DNA from 2 places in the Jeotgalicoccus saudimassiliensis genome. Region 2 is predicted to be linked to the other one. Evidence: predicted binding sites of a transcription regulator. Region 2 holds the regulator's gene; the other holds the start of a gene.
The links. The regulator NrdR, encoded in region 2, represses ribonucleotide reductase genes. The targets are predictions, from matches to a motif close to AACACNATATATNGTGTT.
Positions count from the first base shown of each region.

Region 1: a site for NrdR is predicted at 3,716-3,733, ahead of nrdI (class Ib ribonucleoside-diphosphate reductase assembly flavoprotein NrdI). Genes of this name have one in related genera too.

Region 1 covers NZ_CCSE01000001.1:155,291-166,270, reverse strand. The annotation lists gene nrdF (class 1b ribonucleoside-diphosphate reductase subunit beta) at 156-1,124, opposite strand; gene nrdE (class 1b ribonucleoside-diphosphate reductase subunit alpha) at 1,138-3,243, opposite strand; gene nrdI (class Ib ribonucleoside-diphosphate reductase assembly flavoprotein NrdI) at 3,227-3,622, opposite strand; gene RZ44_RS00805 (DMT family transporter) at 3,988-4,866, shown strand; gene recQ (DNA helicase RecQ) at 5,526-7,316, opposite strand; gene RZ44_RS00795 (5-oxoprolinase subunit C family protein) at 7,497-8,444, opposite strand; gene RZ44_RS00790 (hypothetical protein) at 8,446-8,703, opposite strand; gene RZ44_RS00785 (hypothetical protein) at 8,717-8,923, opposite strand; gene pabB (aminodeoxychorismate synthase component I) at 8,932-10,611, opposite strand; gene RZ44_RS00775 (anthranilate synthase component II) at 10,589-10,980, opposite strand, start outside.
Region 2 covers NZ_CCSE01000001.1:1,044,177-1,055,156, reverse strand. The annotation lists gene polA (DNA polymerase I) at 1-1,944, shown strand, start outside; gene mutM (bifunctional DNA-formamidopyrimidine glycosylase/DNA-(apurinic or apyrimidinic site) lyase) at 1,954-2,817, shown strand; gene coaE (dephospho-CoA kinase) at 2,823-3,416, shown strand; gene gap (type I glyceraldehyde-3-phosphate dehydrogenase) at 3,490-4,494, shown strand; gene RZ44_RS11000 (antibiotic biosynthesis monooxygenase family protein) at 4,585-5,004, shown strand; gene RZ44_RS05035 (hypothetical protein) at 5,083-5,379, shown strand; gene nrdR (transcriptional regulator NrdR) at 5,376-5,834, shown strand; gene RZ44_RS05025 (replication initiation and membrane attachment family protein) at 5,836-7,179, shown strand; gene dnaI (primosomal protein DnaI) at 7,188-8,108, shown strand; gene thrS (threonine--tRNA ligase) at 8,431-10,362, shown strand; gene infC (translation initiation factor IF-3) at 10,566-10,980, shown strand, end outside.

The sequences.
Region 1 (10,980 bases), 890 kb from region 2:
ACCAACAACTCAAATTTGACCCGTCGTCGCTCTCACGTTGGTCCAATCACCCGGGTTTGATCCGTCGTCGCTCCTACGTTGGACCGCAACCATCAGCAGCACTCCCACCAACCAAAAAATCCTCCCCCGGCTTTCCGGGGGAGGATTCAAATATTTTAATCGTTAAATACGAAGTCTTCGTCGCGTAACGGTTCAACGTTTAACGCAAGGACATAGCCGTCACCTTTAACACTGAAGAAGTCGTGGTTCTTCGTCGTCGTATCGAGTGCGTTCTCGATGATCGGGTTGAAGCCTTTTTCTTCAAAGTAAGGTTCAAAGCCTAAGTTTGCCAGTGCCTTGTTGGCGTTGTACTGAAGGTAGTTCAATACATCGTCAGTCAGACCGAGCTTGTCGTACAGGCTCTTCGTGTAAACGACTTCGTTCTCGTACAGCTCGTCGAGCAGTTTGTACATCGCTTTGTCCGCCTGCTCCTGCTCTTCTGCTGTCAGTTCGCTCTTCATTTCCTGTGCATCGAGTCCGGTGAAGACACCGTGAATCGATTCGTCCAGTAAAATCTTACGGATAATTTCACCGCTCGTTGTCATGCGGCCGTTCCCCGCTAAATAAAGCGGATAGTAGAATCCTGAATAGAATAAAAACGATTCGAGGAAGACCGATGATACGCGTGCCATATATCTGTCGTAGGCTGACGGGTTTTTATCGAGTAATTTATAGTAGTTTGTAACAATTTTGTCTGCTTTAAATTTTAACTGTTCGTTTTTCATAACCCAGTTATCCAGTAAATCATCTGTTTCTTTAGTCGGCAGCAGCGTCGTAAAGATGTGCGAGTATGATTTTGCGTGAACCTGCTCCATCATGCCCATAAATGAGTAAACTGCTTTTTTACGCAGATCAGGAGTATGCAGCATAATCAGGGGCATGCCGTCATCTGCCTGATGTGTATCCAGTCCTGTTAAACCTGCCAGTACCTTTTTAAAAGTATCTTTCTCATCGTCGGACAGTCCTGCCCATGACGATAAATCTTTTGACACTTTAAACTCTGTCTCGACCCACATCTGTGAGATGTTTTGGCGCCAGAAGACATTAGTCATGTCATCTTCTTTGTTCCAGTTAACTGCAATCATTGTCTAATCTCCTTTATACTGCACAACTCGTACATTCTTCAACACTGAGTAATTTGTTTCTCGTGTAGTAGAGTGACTTCAATCCTTTATGATGTGCGTAGATGTAATATTTCGCAAGCTCTCTCGTTGAGATTTCCGAGTTTACGTAAAGAATCGTACTGATTCCCTGGTCGATATGCTGCTGAATTGTCGCAATCATATCGATTAATTTCATCTGATCTGTATTAAACGCGCTCTTGTAGTACCACATTGACTCTTTCGATAAGAACGGCATCGGGTAGAACGTTTCGGAGTTGCCGTAAGTTCTGCGCTCGATCATATCTACGATCGGCATTACCGAGCTCGTTGCGTTCTGCACGTAGGAAATACTCTGTGTCGGTGCAATCGCAAGTCGGTACGCATGATAAAGTCCGTGCGCTTCAACTTTCGCCTGCAGCTCCGCCCAGTCTTCTTTCGTCGGTACGTGAATGTGCTCAAACAGTTCTGCAACTTTGTCCGACTCAGGTTTAATATCTTCCTCAGTGTAGCGTGTGAAGTATTTGCCTGTCGCATAGTCTGAACGTTCGAAGTCTTTAAATGTTACACCGCGTTCTTTAGCGATTTCCATTGATTTTTCGATCGAGTGGAAGTTCAACATCATGAAGAACACGTTCGCAAAGTCTCTTGCTTCCTGGGATTCGTAAGAAATTTTATTTTTTGCGAGGTAACCGTGAAGGTTCATCGCGCCAAGTCCTACAGAGTGCAGCTCATCGTTTGCTTTCTTAACGCCCGGTGCGTTTGCAATTGAAGTATCGTCACTTACAAGTGTCAGTGCTTCGATACCTTCATGTACAGTTTCTTTCACTTTCCCCGAATCCATTACGTTCGCAATGTTCATCGAACCAAGGTTACATGAAATGTCGCGTTTGATTACATCGTCTGTACCGTAGTCGTTAATTTCGGATGTTTCCTGCAGCTGGAAGATCTCAGTACATAAGTTACTGATTTTAATCTGTCCGATATCGCCGAGCGGATGTACTCTGTTCGCATTGTCTTTGAACATTAAGTACGGGTAGCCCGACTGCAGCTGCGTCTGGGCGATTGTATTTAACATATCGCGCGCATCGTATTCGCGTTTTTTAACGTTGTCATTCGCCACAAGCTGATCGTACATTTCGTCCATGTCCATATCATCAAGTGCCACACCGTATTCACGTTCCACCGTGTGTGGTGCGAATAAGCTGAAAGGTTTGTTGTCGCGTGCCAGTTCAAAGAACTTCGACGGTACAACGAGTCCTGTCGAAATTGTCGACAGACGGATATCTTCATCCGCGTTTACTTTTTTCGTATCGAGGAATTCAGGCAGGTCATAGTGGAAGATGTTTAAGTAAACAGCACCTGCACCCGGACGCTGACCCAGCTGGTCCGCGTAGCTGAATCCGCCTTCCAGCGACTTCGCTACAGGAAGTACTCCCTTGGCTACACCTTCGATACCTTTAATCGCTTCACCGCGTGCACGGAGTTTTGATAAGTTAATCGCAACACCGCCGCCGATTTTACTTAACTGCTTCGCAGTCGAGTCGATATAGTTGATCGAGTTCAGTGAATCGTCAACTTCAAGCAGGAAACATGAAACCATTTCACCGCGGCGTGCGCGGCCTGCATTCAGGAACGTCGGCGTTGCCGGCTGGTAACGCTGCTCCATCATCGAAGTGATAAAACGCTTCGCAGTCTCGATATTTCCTTTGGCAAGGTACAGGCTGACGATGACTACGTGCTGTCTGTAATCTTCCAGGTACTGTTTTTTATCGTTTGTTTTTAATGTGTAGTCTTTAAAGAACTTACTCGCTGCCATGTAGCTCTTGAAGTTAAACTCAATAGCACCTGCATGATCAATAATATCCTGAAGTGCAGCTTCGCTGTACTCCTGGAATAAATCGTAGTAGAAATCGTTATCCACGAGGTAGTGCAGTCTTTCAAGCTCCGACTCAAAATGAATCGTCTTCGCTTCGACTTCTTCCATAAATACATCAAGCGCCTCAAGGTCTTTTTCAAGTTTGTAGAAACCTGTTTCATCGCGCTGTGTGACTTCGTTGTTCAGTTCAACGTGGTTATATGTTTTCTCATCCAATACTTTCATGCAATTCCCCTGCCCTTTCTAATTCAACTACAAATTGTGCGCGCTCTTCCGGAGTTCCGTGAAGCTCGAACTTCATTAACAGCGGTACGCTGTAGTCGTTACTTATATACTCTCCTGCTCTGGCAAAGTTCTGCCCCCAGTTGCGGTTGCCGCTCGATGCGACAGCGAACATATTATAGGAGTTAATCTTTAAAAATTCCTTAACAGTATCAGGCACAGCTCCAAAGCCGTATGTCGGTGTGACTAAAATAAATGTATCGTCGATTTTCTCTCTGACATTGGCGGCTGTTATTTGATATAATTCATAGGTGTCTGGAATGTCCATACTATTTAAGAAGCGACGGATATTACCTGTCATCGAATAATAAGCAATAATCACTTTGTCATCTCCTTTCAAGGATAGCATAAACCGAACGTATGTTCTATGTTTATATTTATTCTATACTTGCTTTTTCCGGCTATATTTGGCAATACCACTACATATTGTGTTTCAAACTCTTTATCAGCACAATATCTATGGTTTAACATGTTCTATAATCTCATATTAAAATGCTTCAGGCAATGTTAAAAAATGGATAAGATAAAAATTTCATGCCTAAAATTTTTATTCGGGGAGCCGTAATGCACGGTGGATATGTGATAAACAGATTGAAAATTTTATCATAAAAAATTAACGAAACTTTTCCCCTGTCTATTTGATGAAAATAGTGAAATTATCGTACAAATAAATTTGGAGTGTTGTTAATGAATAATGTTGTAAAAGGTATCATCGCTCTGATTATTTCTTCTCTTGGATTCAGTCTGATGTCCCTTTTCGTAAAATACTCAGGTGATCTGCCGACTGTGCAGAAAACCTTCTTCAGAAATTTTATCTCGATGCTGATTGCGCTGGCACTCGTTCTCTATTACAGAGAGAGCCTTTTTGGCAAAAGGGAAAACCAGGGCTGGCTGCTGCTCCGTTCAGCACTCGGACTGTTCGGAGTACTGTTAAATTTCTTTACCATCGACCGGATGGTGCTGAGCGATGCCGACATTCTGAATAAACTGAGCCCGTTCTTTACTATAATACTCTGCGCCGTATTTTTAAAAGAATACATACTGAGATTCCAGATAATCTCGATTATTATAGCTCTGATCGGTGCGGTGTTTATTATTAAACCGTCATTCTCGAGCGATACGATGTACGCGCTTATCGGAGTGCTCGGCGCTATATTCGCAGCCGGTGCCTATACCGTGCTCCGGATTCTCGGAAGCCGCGAGAAATTTTATACGGTAGTATTCTACTTCTCGTTCTTCTCGACCGTTGCGCTGCTGCCGTTCTTTATCTACCAATTCGAACCGATGACGGTGAGCCAGTTCTGGATGCTTGTGCTGGCGGGCGTATTTGCCGCCGTCGGACAGTTCGGCCTGACCATTGCATACAGCTTCGCACCGGCGAAGGAGATTTCAATCTTCTTCTACTCGACGATACTGTTTACCGCACTGTTCAGTATAATCATCTTTAACGAAGTTCCCGATATGCTGTCGATACTCGGTTATATCATTATCTTCTCGGCGAGTTACTACATGTATATGAAGAACCGCCCGGTGAAATTAAAAGTTGTCGGTAAAAAAGCAAGATAGAAATTTTTTGGATCCCCCGTTTTGTGTGAGCGGGGGATTTTTTGGTTGGGTTGGGTTGGGTTGGGGAATTGAAGGCGTCCGGAGTAATATATCAGGGATAAAGATCTCATATCGGGAAGAGGGATGTCTAAGTGACTATGAGCGCTCTTCATTGTTACGATGGCGCGCCTAAGTGACTATGAGCGCTCCTCATTGTTACGATAGCGCGTCTAAGTGACTATGAGCGCTCCTCATTGTTACGATAGCGCGTCTAAGTGACTATGAACGCTCCTCATTGTTACGATAGCGCGCCTAAGTGACTATGAGCGCTCCTCATTGTTACGATAGCCCGCCTAAGTGACTATGAGCGCTCCTCATTGTTACGATAGCGCGTCTAAGTGACTATGAGCGCTCCTCATTGTTACGATAGCCCGCCTAAGTGACTATGAGCGCTCCTCATTGTTACGATAGCGCGCCTAAGTGACTATGAGCGCTCCTCATTGTTACGATAACGCGTCTAAGTGACTATGAGCGCTCCTCATTGTTACGATAGCGCGTCTAAGTGACTATGAACGCTCCTCATTGTTACGATGGCGCGCCTCCTCCCCGTCAGCAACATCCCCAAAATCAAAAACCGGGACTCCCCAGAGTCCCGGTTTCCACAGTCAATCATATCAATTTTATCCGCTCGTCACACCGCTGCCGCCGTGTTCCCGGATTTCTTCCAGGAAATACGGGCAGTAGTGTTTAAGTTTGTAGTTGCCGACGCCCTGGATGTGCATCATGTCCTGTTTCGACTGAGGCATTTTCTTCGCGAATTCTTTCAGTATCTGATCTGTAAAGATCGCATCTTCGTCCAGTTTATGTTTGTCTGCGAGGTTCTTACGGGTGCTGAGCAGTTTATCGTATAATATTTCGTTCGGCGATGAGTCGGTCGAAACGTTCACGCGCTCGTTGTAATGTTTGCGGTACGGTACCGTGTACAGTTTCACCTTACGGTTCAGTATATCGAGACTTTTCTCAACGAGGTGCATGCGATTGCCGGCACAATGCACATAGCCGCGCATAATCAGTTCTTCAACGAGATGATTCACGTCGCTCGTGCGGTATGAATCGAGTACGCCGAAGCGTTCCTGCGAATCCAGGCCGCGTGCCACGATATTATCGGCATTCTCGCCGCGCAGCACCTGAATGACAAGTTCTTTCGACAGCTGCCCGTCTGTTTCCTGGACCAGTTCCAAAATCAGACGCGCCTCCGATGTCATCGGCTCGGTGCGCTCGGCTGACAGACAGCTCGAACACTGGCCGCACGCTTCCACATACTCGTCGTGGTTAAAATACTTCACGATAAAACTGCTCAGACATTTGCTCGTCTTGTTGTACTGCAGCATCAAATCGAGTTTTTCGCGCATATGGTCCTTGTACTGATCCGTCGCGGTCGCACGGTCGATAAAGAACTGCTGCAGGTTGACGTCCCGCTGTGTCGACAGCAGTATACAGTCACTCGGCCGGCTGTCACGGCCGGCACGCCCGATTTCCTGGTAGTAGCTCTCGAGGTCTCCCGGCAGGTTGAAGTGAATGATATAACGGATATCCGGCTTATCAATCCCCATACCGAATGCGTTCGTTGCGATGACGATTTTCACTTCATCCGACACAAATTTCTGCTGGTTGTCGTTTCTCTCTTTTTTGCCGAGCCCGCCGTGGTAAATTACGTTTTCAATATTATTGTCCGTTAAATACACAGACAGTTTTTCCACTTCGGCACGCGTCGAAACGTAAATAATCCCCGACTGTTCGAGACGTTCTTTTATATAGGATAAAATAAACTGCTCGCGCTGGTACGTGCCGTTCACAGACAGTTTTAAGTTGTCGCGTCTGACGCTCGTTTTAAAGACTGCGTTGTTTTTAATGTTCAGCAGTTCCTGTATGTTCTCTTCCACTTCTTCAGTTGCCGTCGCCGTCACCGCAATAATCTGAACGTCCGGCAGCAGTGCCTTCAGCTCGGGAATAATACTCTGATAGCTCGGTCTGAAATCGTGTCCCCATTTGGAAATACAGTGCGCCTCATCAAATGCAACAAACGGTATTTCCGCATGACGGACCGCTGTTTTAAACTCTTCGTTATTAAAACGCTCCGGAGCCACATATAAAAACTGCAGTTCCCCGCGTACAAGGCGTCCCATTACATCGTTCAGGTCGCGCTTTGCCATTGTCGAGTTGATGCATTCCGCACTAATACCGCGGCGCTTCAATGAATCCACCTGATCCTGCATTAAAGAAATCAGCGGTGAAATGACAAGCGTCGTGCCCTCGAACATTAAGCCCGGGATTTGATAGCACAGCGACTTACCCGAACCTGTCGGTAAAATGCCCAGTGCATTATCACCCGCTAAAATGTTTTCGATGATTTCCTGCTGGCCGTATCTGAATTTTTCATACCCAAAATATTCTTTTAAGATGGCTTCCATAAAATATCATTCCTATATTTATGTATGTCGTTCTTATATAATTTATCTGCTACATTATACATTATTTTTATTAAAGTTTGTTGTAATTTGCGTTAATAAACACACGAAAAAATCTCCCGTCTGCAGTTTGCACCATTCAGTGCCTGCTGAAACAGGAGATTTATAATATTAGTGTAAATGTTACATTTTTTCTTTTACGAGTTCTTTTGAAATTTTGTAGTCGATCGCTTTAAACAGACTGTTCACCCATAAATAGTGACCGTACGTTTCCGCGTGGGCATCGCTGATATCCACCGCTTTAAATTTAATTTTAGAACCGCGGCGCTTCTGGCCGAGTTTGTGCATGTGGTAGCTCGGAATTGTCCCGATATGTGCCAGTTCCGTTTCCTGCCCGAAATCGTTCAGTGCGATAGTCGGCAGACCGTTTTCGAGATAAACGCCGCCCAATACGCCCGGATTCACACAGGCAGGTGCCTTAAACTCAATTTCCTGTCCTTCGACAGACAGCTGAATGCGGTTCTCCTCCTGAGTTACAGTGTATTCGCGCTCTTCGAGACGCTCGTACACTTCAGCAGGTACATCCGGACGCTTCACGATGTGATAAGTATCCGATAAGTAGACTTCGACAAGTGAATAGATGCCGATTCCCCAGCTGACTTTACGCTTGTTGTTCATCATGTGGAAAATTTCATCGTGCAGCGCTGTGTAGTTGCGGCGCATAATCACTTCATCGCCCGACTTCAGCACGTTTGACTTTTCAACAGCAATGCCGCCGGCAATTGCCAGGTACAGTCTGTTGCCGCGCGTTGACCCCTGGAACGATAAAACATCTCCGCGGTCCACGTGATAAATACGGTTCGGCTGAATGTCATCGTCGCTGACGCGGCCGTTAAAATCCCCGCCCGAATACGCGATGATTGTCGGTTCCGTAAACTGGATGACAGCAGGCTGCCCCGACATTTCAAGCGTCGGTTCATTGACATCGTTGCCGACAAGTTTGTTTGCAAGCATCGGTGACAGGCTGTCGACCGCACCGTTGTATTCATTATTTTTCTGTTCAGTATTTGTCTGTTTTTCGACCGTCTGCAGAATCGTTAACAGACCGCCCTCCTGAATAATTAAGCTCATCTTATTTACCCCCGCTTACACTGCCGAGTACAGGCTCTACTACAGAAATAATATAAGCCGCCGGCTCAATTGTATTTTCGTTTTCCATTACTTCGACCGGGTCATAGTAAAAGCTGACTGTATTTTTCGTAAATACCGTGTCACCGATATAAGGATTATTAATGTTCAATCCGTCTTTATCGTACTGCGCTTTAATATTTTTAATGACTGACGCATCTTCCTGGTACGTGATTACTTTATCTCCATTTGCAAAAATCATGAGTCCACTCCTCTTATCGGTAAAAGAATTCCAATTCGCCTGCAACGTATTCCGTAAAGTTGCCCATGGCGATGCCAAAAACAATTATTGCAATAATGACGCCGACGAAACCGATTGCGATTCCGACGATTTTAACATCATTTTTCAACAGGTACGTGACTACAAAATGCGTCAGTACAACAATTGCAACAATGAGTAAAATTAAAAGTATTGTAAACATAAGCCACCTCATTCCGCGAGTGTGATTGCCACCCATTCCCGCGCACTGTTTATCATGAATAAGTCAATTTGACCATTTTCGTATTTATAACGCAGATCCTTCATCGTTATGTTCTGTTCAGTGATTTTCTGCTCATCAATCAGGGACTGGCGCATGACACCGTTCAGGATGCCCGCGGACAGCGGAGGCGTGTAAAACGCGTCCCCTTCCTTAATGACGATGCTGCCGATATTAAACTCTGTAATATCTAAGTTATCATTATAATATAAAACGACGTCAGAATCATTTGTTTTCCCGCCGTACTGATGTCTGACCGTTGTTTTATGCGCGATAAAATCCGGTGCCCCGTAGAGCGGCGCTGACGCAAGGACAGCTGTCACCGGCTGCTTGTTCTCAGCGAGTGCGGCGTGCGAAATGTTCAATTCACCTTCACGCGACAGCGTCGCGCGGAGTTTAAACACACCGGAGTCAATGCTGTTTTTTTCTATATAAGACTGCAGCGCCTGTATGAAATCCGGTTTCCCGAACTTAAAGTGCGCTGCACTGTTGTTTAATCTCTTCGCGTGGTAATCGAGACGCTGGATTTTACCGTCCTGTAAACGCATCGTCTCGATGAGTTCGTACTGCCCCTGCTCCAGGAATGATGTTTTGTGCAGTATTTCCTCGAACTCGGCAGACGGAATCGAATCGTATGTAATCCCCCCGCCCGCACTGTAAATATAACGGTCACCCGTAATTGTCAGCGTGCGGATCGGCACGTTGAACACGCATGACGCATCGGGATATAAAATCCCGAGCGCACCGCAGTAAAATCCGCGCGGCGTTTTCTCAAGTTTTTCAATCAGCCGCATCGTCATTTCTTTCGGAGCCCCCGTAATCGATCCGCACGGGAACAGCGCATCAAACTCACCGCTTAGCGTCACGTTATCTCTGACGTCCGCTTCAACTGTTGAAATCATCTGGTAGACTGTCTGATACTTCTCAATCGTAAACAGTTTCACCGCTTCTACTGTATCCGGCTTCGCTATTTTGGATATATCGTTTCTTAACAGGTCCACAATCATAACGTTTTCCGCCTGATCTTTTTTCGAGTGCCTTAAAAATTCATAGCTCTCCTGATCTTTTTCCGGGTCTTCCGATCTCGGCGCCGTGCCTTTCATCGGCTTCGTTTTGATTCGTCGTTCCGGATCCATTTCAAAAAACAGTTCCGGCGACAGACTCACGATCTGCCTGCCGTCATAATCGATATACATCGCGTAGTCACCGTTGTTCTGGCTGCTTAATTTTAAAAACAGCTGGTGGCTGTCGCCGCTGAAATCACCGTACAGACGCGTCGTGTAGTTCACCTGATATGTATGGCCGTCCAGTATGTAATTTCTGACCGCCTGTATATTATTCTCAATTTCTTCTTTTGTTTCGCTGAGTTCCGGTCTGCTCATCCGATACATTTCCGGCTGTCTGCCGCCTAAAAATTCGGCGTACGACACTGTTTTATCGTATATGCCGATGACGTAATCATCTTTTTCATAAGTAACGCCGATGACAGCGTAGTATCCTTCTTTCTGATAATGTTCCGCCCTGTCCAGTGCTTCGTCAAACGGCGTGCCGGCCGTAATGATTTCGACCGGATTCGTAAAGTACAGATTTTCGACTGTACCGTTCTTTTTAAACTTTGTATGTGCTCTCATGACTTTCCTCCACTGCAATTCGTATAAAGTTATTGAGCTGCGCTCTGCCGTGTTCCGATAAAATGGCTTCCGGATGATACTGGACACCGAATACCGGGTAATCCTTATGGCGGATTGCCATGTTCGTACCGTCTGCTGTCCGTCCGGCAATCTCGAAATCTTCAAGCTCGCCGTAACATGTTAATGAATGGTAGCGGCATCCCCGGAGCGGTGACGTCAGTCCTTTGTACAGTCCTTCACCGTCATGGTGCACGTCGTACGGATGGCCGTGAATCGGACGCTCACCGCGCGACACTTCTCCGCCGAACATATGCCAGAGCATCTGATGGCCTAGACATATGCCGAGCACCGGCAGTGTCTTATAATGTC
Region 2 (10,980 bases):
ATTACCGCGAAAAAATTAAACGAGAACTTAACGAACAATCAGGAGATTGCGTTGATGAGTAAAGATCTCGCAACAATTTACCGGGATATGACGTTTGATTTTAAACTGGAAGAGCTGAAATTTAACAACGAAGATTCAGAAGAGAAGTACGAGCTGTTTAAAGAGCTTGAGTTCAATTCGCTGCTCGACAATATGGAAGCGGCGGAAGTTGACGAAGTCGCTTCGTTTACAGCGGAGCGTACGGACACCCTGAACGACTTAGGGGACGATATCAGCATATATCTGGAAGTGCACGATGACAACTACTTAAAAGCGAAGCCGGAGTTTATCGGTATTGCAGATAAAGATTTTGTGCTGGTAAAAGAAGCAGCGGAATTTGATGCAGACGAACTCAGCCAGTTTTTAAACACGCGCGGCAACGTAACGACGTACGATCTGAAGCGCCAGGTGGCATTGTTAAACCATCTGAACGTCGAGTTCGACGGCTTTAATGAAGACATTATGCTCGGCAGTTTCCTGTTAAACCCGTCTAAGAAAATTATCGATGTGGCGGAAACCGCAGCCGACTTTAACGTGTCTATCAACAGTGATGATTTCCATTACGGCAAAGGGCGTAACAGGAAAGATCCTTCAGCTGACGAGACGAAAGACTTCGTAGCCGATAAAGTCCAGGCGATTGAAAAAGTCGCCGGACCTGTGGCGGACAAACTGCGCGCGGATGAAATGTACGATTTATGGCATGACCTGGAAATTCCATTATCGAAAGTGCTCGTCCAGATGGAACTTAAAGGCATTAAAATTAAAACAGAGCGTCTGAAAGAGATGGAAGAGGAATTGAGCGGACGCCTAACAGAAATCGAAGAGAAGATTTACGGCATGGCCGGTGAAGAATTCAATATCAATTCACCGAAGCAGCTCGGTGTCATTTTATTTGAAAAGCTTGAACTGCCCGTCATTAAAAAGACGAAGACAGGGTACTCCACAGCGGTCGATGTGCTCGAACAGCTGGAAGACAAGCACGAGATTATAGAACACATTTTAACGTACCGTACAATCAGCAAACTGCAGTCGACGTATGTCATCGGCCTGCAGGGTGAAGTGACTGAAGATTCGCGTATTCATACGCGCTTTAACCAGACACTCGCTCAGACGGGACGTTTATCAAGTGTGGAACCGAATCTGCAGAACATCCCGATTCGCCTTGAAGAAGGGCGTAAAATCCGTCAGGCGTTCGTGCCGTCAAAAGAAGGAAATGTGCTGCTCGGACTGGATTATTCGCAAATTGAACTGCGCGTACTCGCAGCGATTACGAAAGATGAATCGATGCTCGAAGCGTTTACGAACGATATCGACATTCACACGAAGACGGCGATGGAAGTGTACGGTGTTGCACTCGATGAGGTGACGCCGTTAATGCGTCGTAACGCCAAGGCGGTTAACTTCGGAATCGTTTACGGCATCAGTGATTACGGACTCAGCCAAAACCTCGGCATTACGCGTAAGGAAGCCGGTCAGTTTATCGACACGTATCTCGAATCATTTAAAGAAGTGAAACAGTTTATGCATGATATCGTGCAGGATGCGAAACGCGACGGTTATGTGACGACACTGCTGCACCGCCGCCGTTACGTGCCGGACGTAAACAGCAGAAACTTTAACGCGCGTTCGTTCGCGGAACGCACAGCGATGAACTCGCCGATTCAGGGGAGTGCTGCTGATATAATCAAACTCGCGATGGTCAAATACGCGAACAGCGAAGAAGCACAGAAATTCAATGCAGAATTATTATTACAGATCCACGATGAGCTCATCTTTGATATTCCGGAAAGTGAAGTGGAAGCATTCATTCCGGTTATTAAAGATATTATGGAAAACGCCATAGACATCGACGTACCGCTGAAAGTAGACGCAGGGTACGGTACGGACTGGTATGAAGTGAAGTAGGTGGAATAAATGCCGGAACTGCCGGAGGTAGAACTCGTTAAGCGCGAACTCACGCCCGTAATCAATTTAAAGATTACGGACGTCGAGCTGTCGCAGCACATATATAACGGGCATAAAACAAATAAACGAACAATTGTAAAAGACGATCTCGACGCATTTAAGGAGATCGTAACCGGCAAGACGATTACACATATCGGACGCCGCGGGAAGTATTTATATTTCCTGATCAACGATGAATATAAAACGACGCATCTCGTCAGCCATCTCGGCATGTCGGGGGCGTACTTTATCGTGAATAATTTCGATGATATTAAAGAGCATAACTTCAGAAAACACTGGCAGGTGATTTTCTCATTCGATAACGGGCAGAAACTCGTCTATTCGGATATCCGACGGTTCGGTGAAATGCATACGCATGAAAGCCTGCATGATTTCCCGCCGTTTGCGCGTATGGCGCCGGAGTATACGGATGAGCTGAGCTTCGCTCATTACATGAAGATGCTCCGGACGAAAAAGTACGAAGAGAAAGCAGTTAAAGTCGCGATTATGGACGGGGAGGTCATTCCGGGCGTCGGTAATATTTACGCTGTGGAAGCACTGTACCTTGCACATATTCTGCCGGCGAGAAAAGTTAAAAACGTGTCTGATAAACGTCTCCGTGAACTGTTCGACCGGATTACGGAAGTGTTCGAACTGTCGTTATCACACGGCGGCTCGACAATTTCCGACTACCGGAGCGTCACGGGCGGCAAGGGCGAAATGCAGAACAGCTTTAACGTGTACCAGCGGAAGGAATGTCCGCTCGGGCACGAGCTGAAAACGAAAGTAATCAGTACGCGCAATACATTTTATTGCACAACATGCCAGAGGTGATGTCCATGTATAAAGTGATCGGTTTGACAGGCGGTATCGCGAGCGGTAAAACGACGGTAAGCGATTATTTAAAAGAGCACGGCTACACGGTGCTCGATGCGGATGCCTATTCGAGAAAAACGACCGCAAAAGGCGGTCCGGCGATACCTGCAATTATCGAAGCATTCGGTGAAGATATCGTTGATGCGGACGGTGAACTCGACCGTAAAAAACTCGGGAGTATTATTTTTAACGATGCCGGTAAACGCCGGGAGCTGAACGCAATCGTCCACCCGCTGATCAGGGATATGATGAATGCGGATGAAGCGGAGTTTATCAAAAAAGGCCATGTGTTTCTGGATATTCCGCTCCTGTTTGAAAACGGGCTGAACGAACGGTGCGACCTGGTCGTCACCGTATTCGTCGACCGCGATACGCAGATCAGACGCCTGACTGCAAGAAATGACCTGACGATTGAAGAGGCAGAGGCGCGCATTAACAGCCAGATGCCTTTAACTGAAAAGGTGGAGAGAAGTGAATACCGTCTTGATAACAACGGTTCTGTAGAGAAATTATATGAACAGATTGATAAATTTACAGAAGAGTTGGAAAGTCTGTGAAAACGTGTACAAACGTAAGCCTTAATGTGTTACACTATTAAATGAAAAAAGAACTTTCAAAGGAGCTCTAGTCATGAAAAAAGTTGCTATTAATGGTTTAGGTAGAATTGGAAGAATGGTGTTTCGTATCGTCAACGAATCAAAAGACCTTGAACTCGTTGCAGTTAACGTAACATCACCTGCGGAAACAATCGCACACTTAATTAACCACGATACTACTCACGGTACGTGGGATAAAAAAGTTGAGGTTAAAGGGGACAACCTTGTTGTCGACGGTAAAGAAATTACTGTAACAAGCGACCGCAACCCTGCAAACTTACCATGGGCTGACCTTGGCGTCGATATCGTTATCGAAGCAACAGGGGTATTCAACCACGGAGACAAAGCACAGGCTCACATCGATGCCGGTGCGAAGAAAGTATTATTAACAGGACCATCGGGCGGCGGCAATGTACAGACACTTGTACGCGGCGTGAACTGTGCAACACTCGACACGTCATCATACGATGTATTCTCTAATGCATCATGTACGACAAACTGTCTGGCACCTGTAGCTAAAGTATTAAACGATGAGTTCGGCATTAAAAACGGTCTTGTGACGACAGTACACGCGTACACTAACGACCAGCTGAACATCGACAACCCGCACAAAGACTTACGCCGTGCGCGTTCAGCTGCAGAAAACATTATCCCGACTTCAACAGGTGCTGCAAAAGCAACAGCTTTAGTGCTTCCTGAGCTTGAAGGTAAATTAGACGGTATGGCACTGCGCGTACCGGTATCAAACGTTTCGCTGGTTGACCTTGTAGTGGACCTTGAAAAAGAAGTGACTAAAGAAGAGGTTAACGAAGCGTTTAAGAAATTTGAAAGCGACGCAATGAAAGGTATTTTAGGCGTGAGCGATGCACCGTTGGTATCAAGCGACTACAATACTGATCCGCGCAGCTCGATCGTAGATTCAGACCTTACAATGATTATGGGTGACAACAAAGTTAAAGTACTTTCATGGTACGACAACGAGTGGGGTTACTCTACAAGATGTGTTGAATTAGCTGAAATGATCGCACGCGATATTTAATAATTTAACAATACAGTCACAAGGGGACAGTTCATGCTGTCCTCTTTTTTGTTACAATAAAACTGACAATACGAACGAAGGAGTGCTGACATGAAATTAGTAAACAAAGAAGGACAAAACACAGAACTGATTATCGAAGGCAACACAGCAGCGTATAAAGGAGAAAACTGGGACATCCTTATCCACGACGGGGACGTATCAGCTGCCGGCCACGTTGCGACGAACAACTTCATCGTAAAAGAAGAATACATTCCGGAAATGATCGAACGATTTAAATCCCGTAAAGGCAACGTCGACCGGTACGACGGCTTCGCCGGGTTTATGCTCGTTCAAAACGGCAGCAAAATGTCCGTCCTGACAGGCTGGGCAACAACAGAAGACTTCACAGCATGGGTGGAATCAGAAGCATTCCAAAACTCCCACGTAAAAAAAGAACAACGTGTAAAATCACAGGGCAGCAACTACCTGGAAGCAATGCCGGTACGTGAAAACTACAGCGTTGAAGGATAAAAATCCGGATTAACCGGGACCCCGCCGCCTCCGTTGTGAGGTGGCGGGGTTTGTTGTGGTTGCTGGGGGTTGTTTTGGTTGTTTTGGTTGCTGCGTCTCCACCGTGCCCTTGTGGTTTCGACAATGGCGCAGCAGGACCTCCATCGTGCCATTGTGACTTCGACAATGGCGCAGCGGGGCCTCCACCGTGCCACTGTAGTTTCGACAATGGCACAGCAGCACGCCCATTCAACCGGCACCGCGATTTTTATCTCCCTCAAACCACACCAAACCGCACCAAATCCCGCCAATCGTCTTTCTTTTTTTATGTTTAGTGGTTTCGATGTTATAATAATTGCAACTAATCTATTACTAAATGAGGTGAACATCACATGAGATGTCCAAAGTGTCAGCATACGAATTCGAGGGTTATCGATTCGCGTCATGCAGATGAGATGAATGCGATCCGCAGACGCCGTGAGTGCGACGATTGTCAGACGCGTTTTACGACGTTCGAGCGTATTGAACTATCACCCCTTGTCGTTATAAAAAAAGACGGGACACGTGAAGTGTTCGACAGGTCGAAAGTGCTGGACGGTCTGTTAAAAGCGTGTGAGAAACGGGCGATTCCCTATGATGAAATTGAAAAGCGCGCGGATAAGATTGAAGCGGCGCTCCGCAATTTAAACAAGGCGGAAATTTCATCCAATGATATCGGCGAATGTGTCATGAATGAATTAATTACTCTCGATCAGGTGGCATACGTGCGTTTTGCATCGGTGTACAGAGAGTTTAAAGATATCGATCAGCTGATGGATATTATGAAAAAACTGGAAAAGGGTAAGGCTTAAGATGAAATTTAACGAACGTTTAAAACCGAATACGGAGTTTATCGTGTACCAGCCGGGGACGCTGTCGAACGATAATTACGAGATTCTGAATGCGTTGTATTTACCGGTAATCGGCACAGAGGCCTTCGGTATTTACCTGTATCTGGCAGAATCGACGAAGGTGCACGATAAGCTTGCTGTCCGCTTCCACCGGGAACTGATGGACGAGCTCGCGCTGAATTTATCTGATTATCAGCAGTCGCTCGACAAACTCGAGGCAATCGGGCTCGTGCGCACGTACGTATCCAATAAAGAACACGATGATCTGTTCGTCTACAGATTGCTGCAGCCGTTGACGGCAGAAATGTATTTCAAGGATCCGATGCTGTCGATGTATTTATACTCGCAGGTCGGCTCTCAGAAGTTTAACGATAAAAAAGACCGGCTCATTTACCCGGAGCTCCCGGAAGATATTACCGAAGTGACGAAGAAGTTCACCGAGGTCTTTTATCATTCGAGAGACGAGTCATTCCGCACACCGAATGACAACTTTAAGCAGAACGATGTGTCGCGCGGCCCGTCGATCGACCTCGACGACTTCGATTTTGAAGTGCTGTTCACCCATTTAAAAGGTACGAGAATCGACCGGCAGTTTTTTACGAAGGAAGTGAAAGTGCTGGTCGTGCAGCTGAGCCAGCTGTTTAAACTGAACGCGTACGACATAAAGCAGATTCTGCTCCAGTCGACGAGTCCGCAGTTTGGAATCGATAAAGACCGGCTGAAGACTGAAGCGCGCAAGTATTATCAAAAGGAATACGGCGAAGTGGTGCCGAGTTTCACGACGGCCGAAGAAGCGGTGAAGCCGGCGGGGGACGAGTCGTACCTCGACAGCCTGGACAAGGTCAGCCCGCTCGACAGAATTAACGATCTCAGAAGCTACAAACCGTCGGAGAACGACTTAAAAGTTGTCACGGAGTTAATCGTTAAAACCGGTCTCGAAAACGGGGTCATCAACGTGCTGTTGGAATACGCAATACAGATGAAAGACGGCGAACTGCCGCTCCGCTATGCGATGACGATTGCGGAAAACTGGGAGAAGGAAGGCTACCGTACTGCCGCAGAAGCGTATCAGTCCATTATGGAATTCCGCGAAGCTCAGGAAGAAAAACGCCGGAAACGCCAGTTTAAATACGCAGGACCGGGCGAGGAGCAGCCGGCATGGCTGAAAGAAAAAACGGCTGAAAATTCGCCGCAGCAAAAACGGACGGCACAAACGAAGCCGAAACAGAAAAACAAAGAACCGATGAAGACGCTGAAAGACGATGAAGATTTCAGCGAACTGATTAATAAATTTAGAGAAAATTAGGTGAGGCGATGGAACCGATAAGCAGTTTCGTTAAAAATAACGAACGAATCAGGGAAAACAACGAACGTATTTATAACGAGATTATCAGTCATCCGAAGATGAAAGCGTTTATGGAAGCGCACGAAGGTGAAGTTACCCGCTCGATGATTCAAAACGATCTGATGATTTTAAAACATTATATCAACCAGCCGGCGGAATGCGAATCGGCGGGCGAGGGCAAATGCCTGAGCCATCCGGACGGTTTCATAATTAATATTGAAATCCGCCAGGGACGCTTTAACATGATCTATTCGAAATGTCCGATTAAAGCAAAACATGAAGAATTCCTAAAACGCGAAAGCCTCATTCAGAGCTTCCACATTCCGCGCGACGTGCGCGAGGCGACGTTCGACACGATTTTCCTGAACGAAGACAGAAGGGACATTTTAAAAAATGCCATTCAGAAAGCCGGTAAAATTGCGCGCGGGGAAGACTTCCGCGGGCTGTATATTTACGGTGAATTCGGAATCGGTAAATCGTATATTCTCGGCTGTATTGCCAACGAATTAAAAGAGAAGTCAATTTCATCGATGATGATCTACGTGCCCGAAATATTCCGCGACTTAAAATCCGGATTTAACGACGGCACGACGAACGAGCGCTACGATGCAATCCGGAACGCGGAAGTGCTGATTCTCGACGACCTCGGTGCCGAGGACGTCACCGCGTGGAGCAGGGACGAAGTCATTACGAGTATTCTAAACTACCGTATGGTCGAGCAGCTGCCGACGTTTATCAGTTCAAACTTTGCAATTAACGAACTGAAGGGCCGATACAGTTATACGAAAACGAACGGCAAAGAGGAAACGAAAGCACTCCGTATGATCGAAAGAATCCGTGCGTTGTGCGAAGAAGTGCAGCTGACAGGCGACAATCTCAGGAATTCATAACTTGATTTTGTGTAAATGTTCGTGTACTATAAAGCTATATTTCATTAATAATCCAATGGACAAGACAATTTCTAAAAGTTTATTTAAGAGAGTGCATGATTTGCTGAGACATGCATATAAACCGCGGATTGTTACTACCTGATGACGGATGCTTTCCTAATCGAAAGCCGGATGGACCGATATCTCCAAACTTGAGACACGGAACATTTCTGTGTAAATCAGGGTGGTACCGCGGTAAAGTCGCCCCTATTTTAATTAATAGGGACGGCTTTTTATTTTTATTTATTGTTACAAAATATTGGAAACTGAGAGGATGTTCAGCATGGTTGAAAAAATCGAAGTAAGATTCCCGGACGGGAACGTAAAAGAATTTGATTTCGGTGTAACGCCGGAAGAAATCGCAGGCTCAATCAGCCCGGGACTTAAAAAAGCATCACTTGCTGCAAAAGTGGACGGGGAGTACTACGACCTGACACGTCCGCTTGAAACTGACAGCGAAGTGGAATTAATTACAAATAAAAGCGAAGAAGCGATCGAAATTCTGCGCCACTCGACAGCACACTTAATGGCCCAGGCGTTAAAACGTCTGTACGGCAAAGTGCACTTCGGTGTCGGTCCGGTAATCGAAGAAGGATTCTACTACGACTTTGATATGGACGAGAGCATCTCTTCTGAAGATTTCGCTAAAATAGAAAAAGAAATGAAACGCATCGTCGATGAGAACGTTGCGATCGAGCGCCGCGTCCTGTCACGCGATGAAGCGAAGGAATTATTCGCAGACGACCCGTACAAACAGGAATTAATCGATGCGATTCCGGCAGACGAGCAGGTGACTGTTTATTCGCAGGGTGAATTTACAGACCTGTGCCGCGGTGTCCACGTGCCGAGAACTTCGAAGATTAAAGTTTTCAAACTGTTATCAACAGCAGGCGCATACTGGCGCGGTAACTCTGACAACAAGATGCTTCAGCGTATTTACGGTACTGCATTCTTCGATAAAAAAGAGCTTGCTGCCCACATGCAGCTCCTTGAAGAGCGCCGCGAACGCGACCACCGCAAGATCGGTAAAGAGATGAAACTCTTTGAAAACAACCAGCTGATCGGTGCAGGTCTGCCGTTGTGGCTGCCGAACGGTGCGACAATCCGCCGCGAAATCGAACGTTATATAGTAGATAAAGAAATTTCACTCGGATACGACCACGTGTATACGCCGATTATGGCCAACACGAACCTGTACAAAACAAGCGGCCACTGGGAACACTATCAGGACGACATGTTCCCGCCGATGGAAATGGGTAATGAGGAATTAGTGCTTCGCCCGATGAACTGCCCGCACCATATGATGATCTACAAAAACGAACGCCACTCATACCGTGAGCTACCGATCCGTATCGCGGAACTCGGCACGATGCACCGTTACGAGGCGAGCGGTGCCGTGAGCGGCCTGCAGCGCGTACGCGGCATGGTGTTAAACGATGCACACGTATTCGTGCGTCCGGATCAGATTAAAGAGGAGTTTATCCGCGTAGTGGAACTGATCCAGGAAGTGTATAAAGACTTCGGACTCGAAGACTACTCATTCCGTTTAAGCTACCGCGATCCGGAAGACAAAGAGAAGTATTTCGATGACGATGAAATGTGGCAGCGCGCTGAAAACATGCTGAAAGAAGCCGTTGATGAAATGGGCCTTGAGTATGTTGAAGAAGAAGGCGAAGCGGCATTCTACGGACCGAAACTGGACGTCCAGGTGAAAACTGCACTTGGTAAAGAAGAAACTTTATCGACAGTACAGCTCGACTTCCTGTTACCTGAACGCTTCGACTTAACTTACATCGGTAAAGACGGCGAAGAACACCGTCCGGTTGTTATTCACCGCGGTGTCGTGTCGACGATGGAACGCTTTGTTGCATTCCTGACTGAAGAATACAAAGGCAACTTCCCGTTATGGCTTGCACCGAATCAGGTGGAAATTATTCCGGTAAATCTTGACCTGCACTACGATTACGCGCGTGAAATTCACGACGAAATGAAGAGCCAGGGCATCCGCGTTCATATCGATGACCGCAACGAGAAGATGGGCTACAAGATCCGCGAAGCTCAAATGAAGAAAATACCGTATCAGATCGTTGTCGGCGATAAAGAAAAAGACGAATCGCTCGTTAACGTCCGCAAGTACGGCGAAGAAAAACAGGAGAGCTTCGACAAGGAAGACTTCCTGTACCAGTTAATCGACGAAATAAGATTAAAGAAATAAGTTTGACAAATGATATTTAGTGCTGTATAGTATTAAGAGTTGAAAGAAACGGACAAGTTGAAGCTCCCGCTTCACGCCCGCAAACGCTTTTAGTGGTGACCGGGTAAATTGGGAAATGCAGGCTCAGTAACTATTGGGCCTGCAACTTCTAAGGCGGGTGCAGTAATGCTCCCGCCTTTTTTGTTCGTTAAATATTTCTGGAGGTGCTAAACATAGCTAAAGATCAGACATTGATCAATAATCGTATTCGCGCAAAAGAAGTTCGTTTAATCGGAGAAGATGGTTCACAGCTGGGTATTAAAGCAACTAGAGAAGCAATCGAGATGGCTGAAAACGCCAACCTGGATGTTGTACTTGTTGCACCAAACGCTAAACCGCCTGTTGCACGTATTATGGATTACGGTAAGTTTAAGTACGAGCAGCAGAAGAAAGACAAAGAGGCTCGTAAGAAACAAAAGGTTATTAACCTTAAAGAGATTCGTTTGTCACCGACAATCGAAGAGCATGACTTTAACACTAAGTTAGGTCACGCAAAAAAATTCCTTGCTAAAGAAGACAAGGTAAAAGTTTCCATTCGATTCAAAGGCCGTGCAATCACGCACAAAGATATCGGACGTA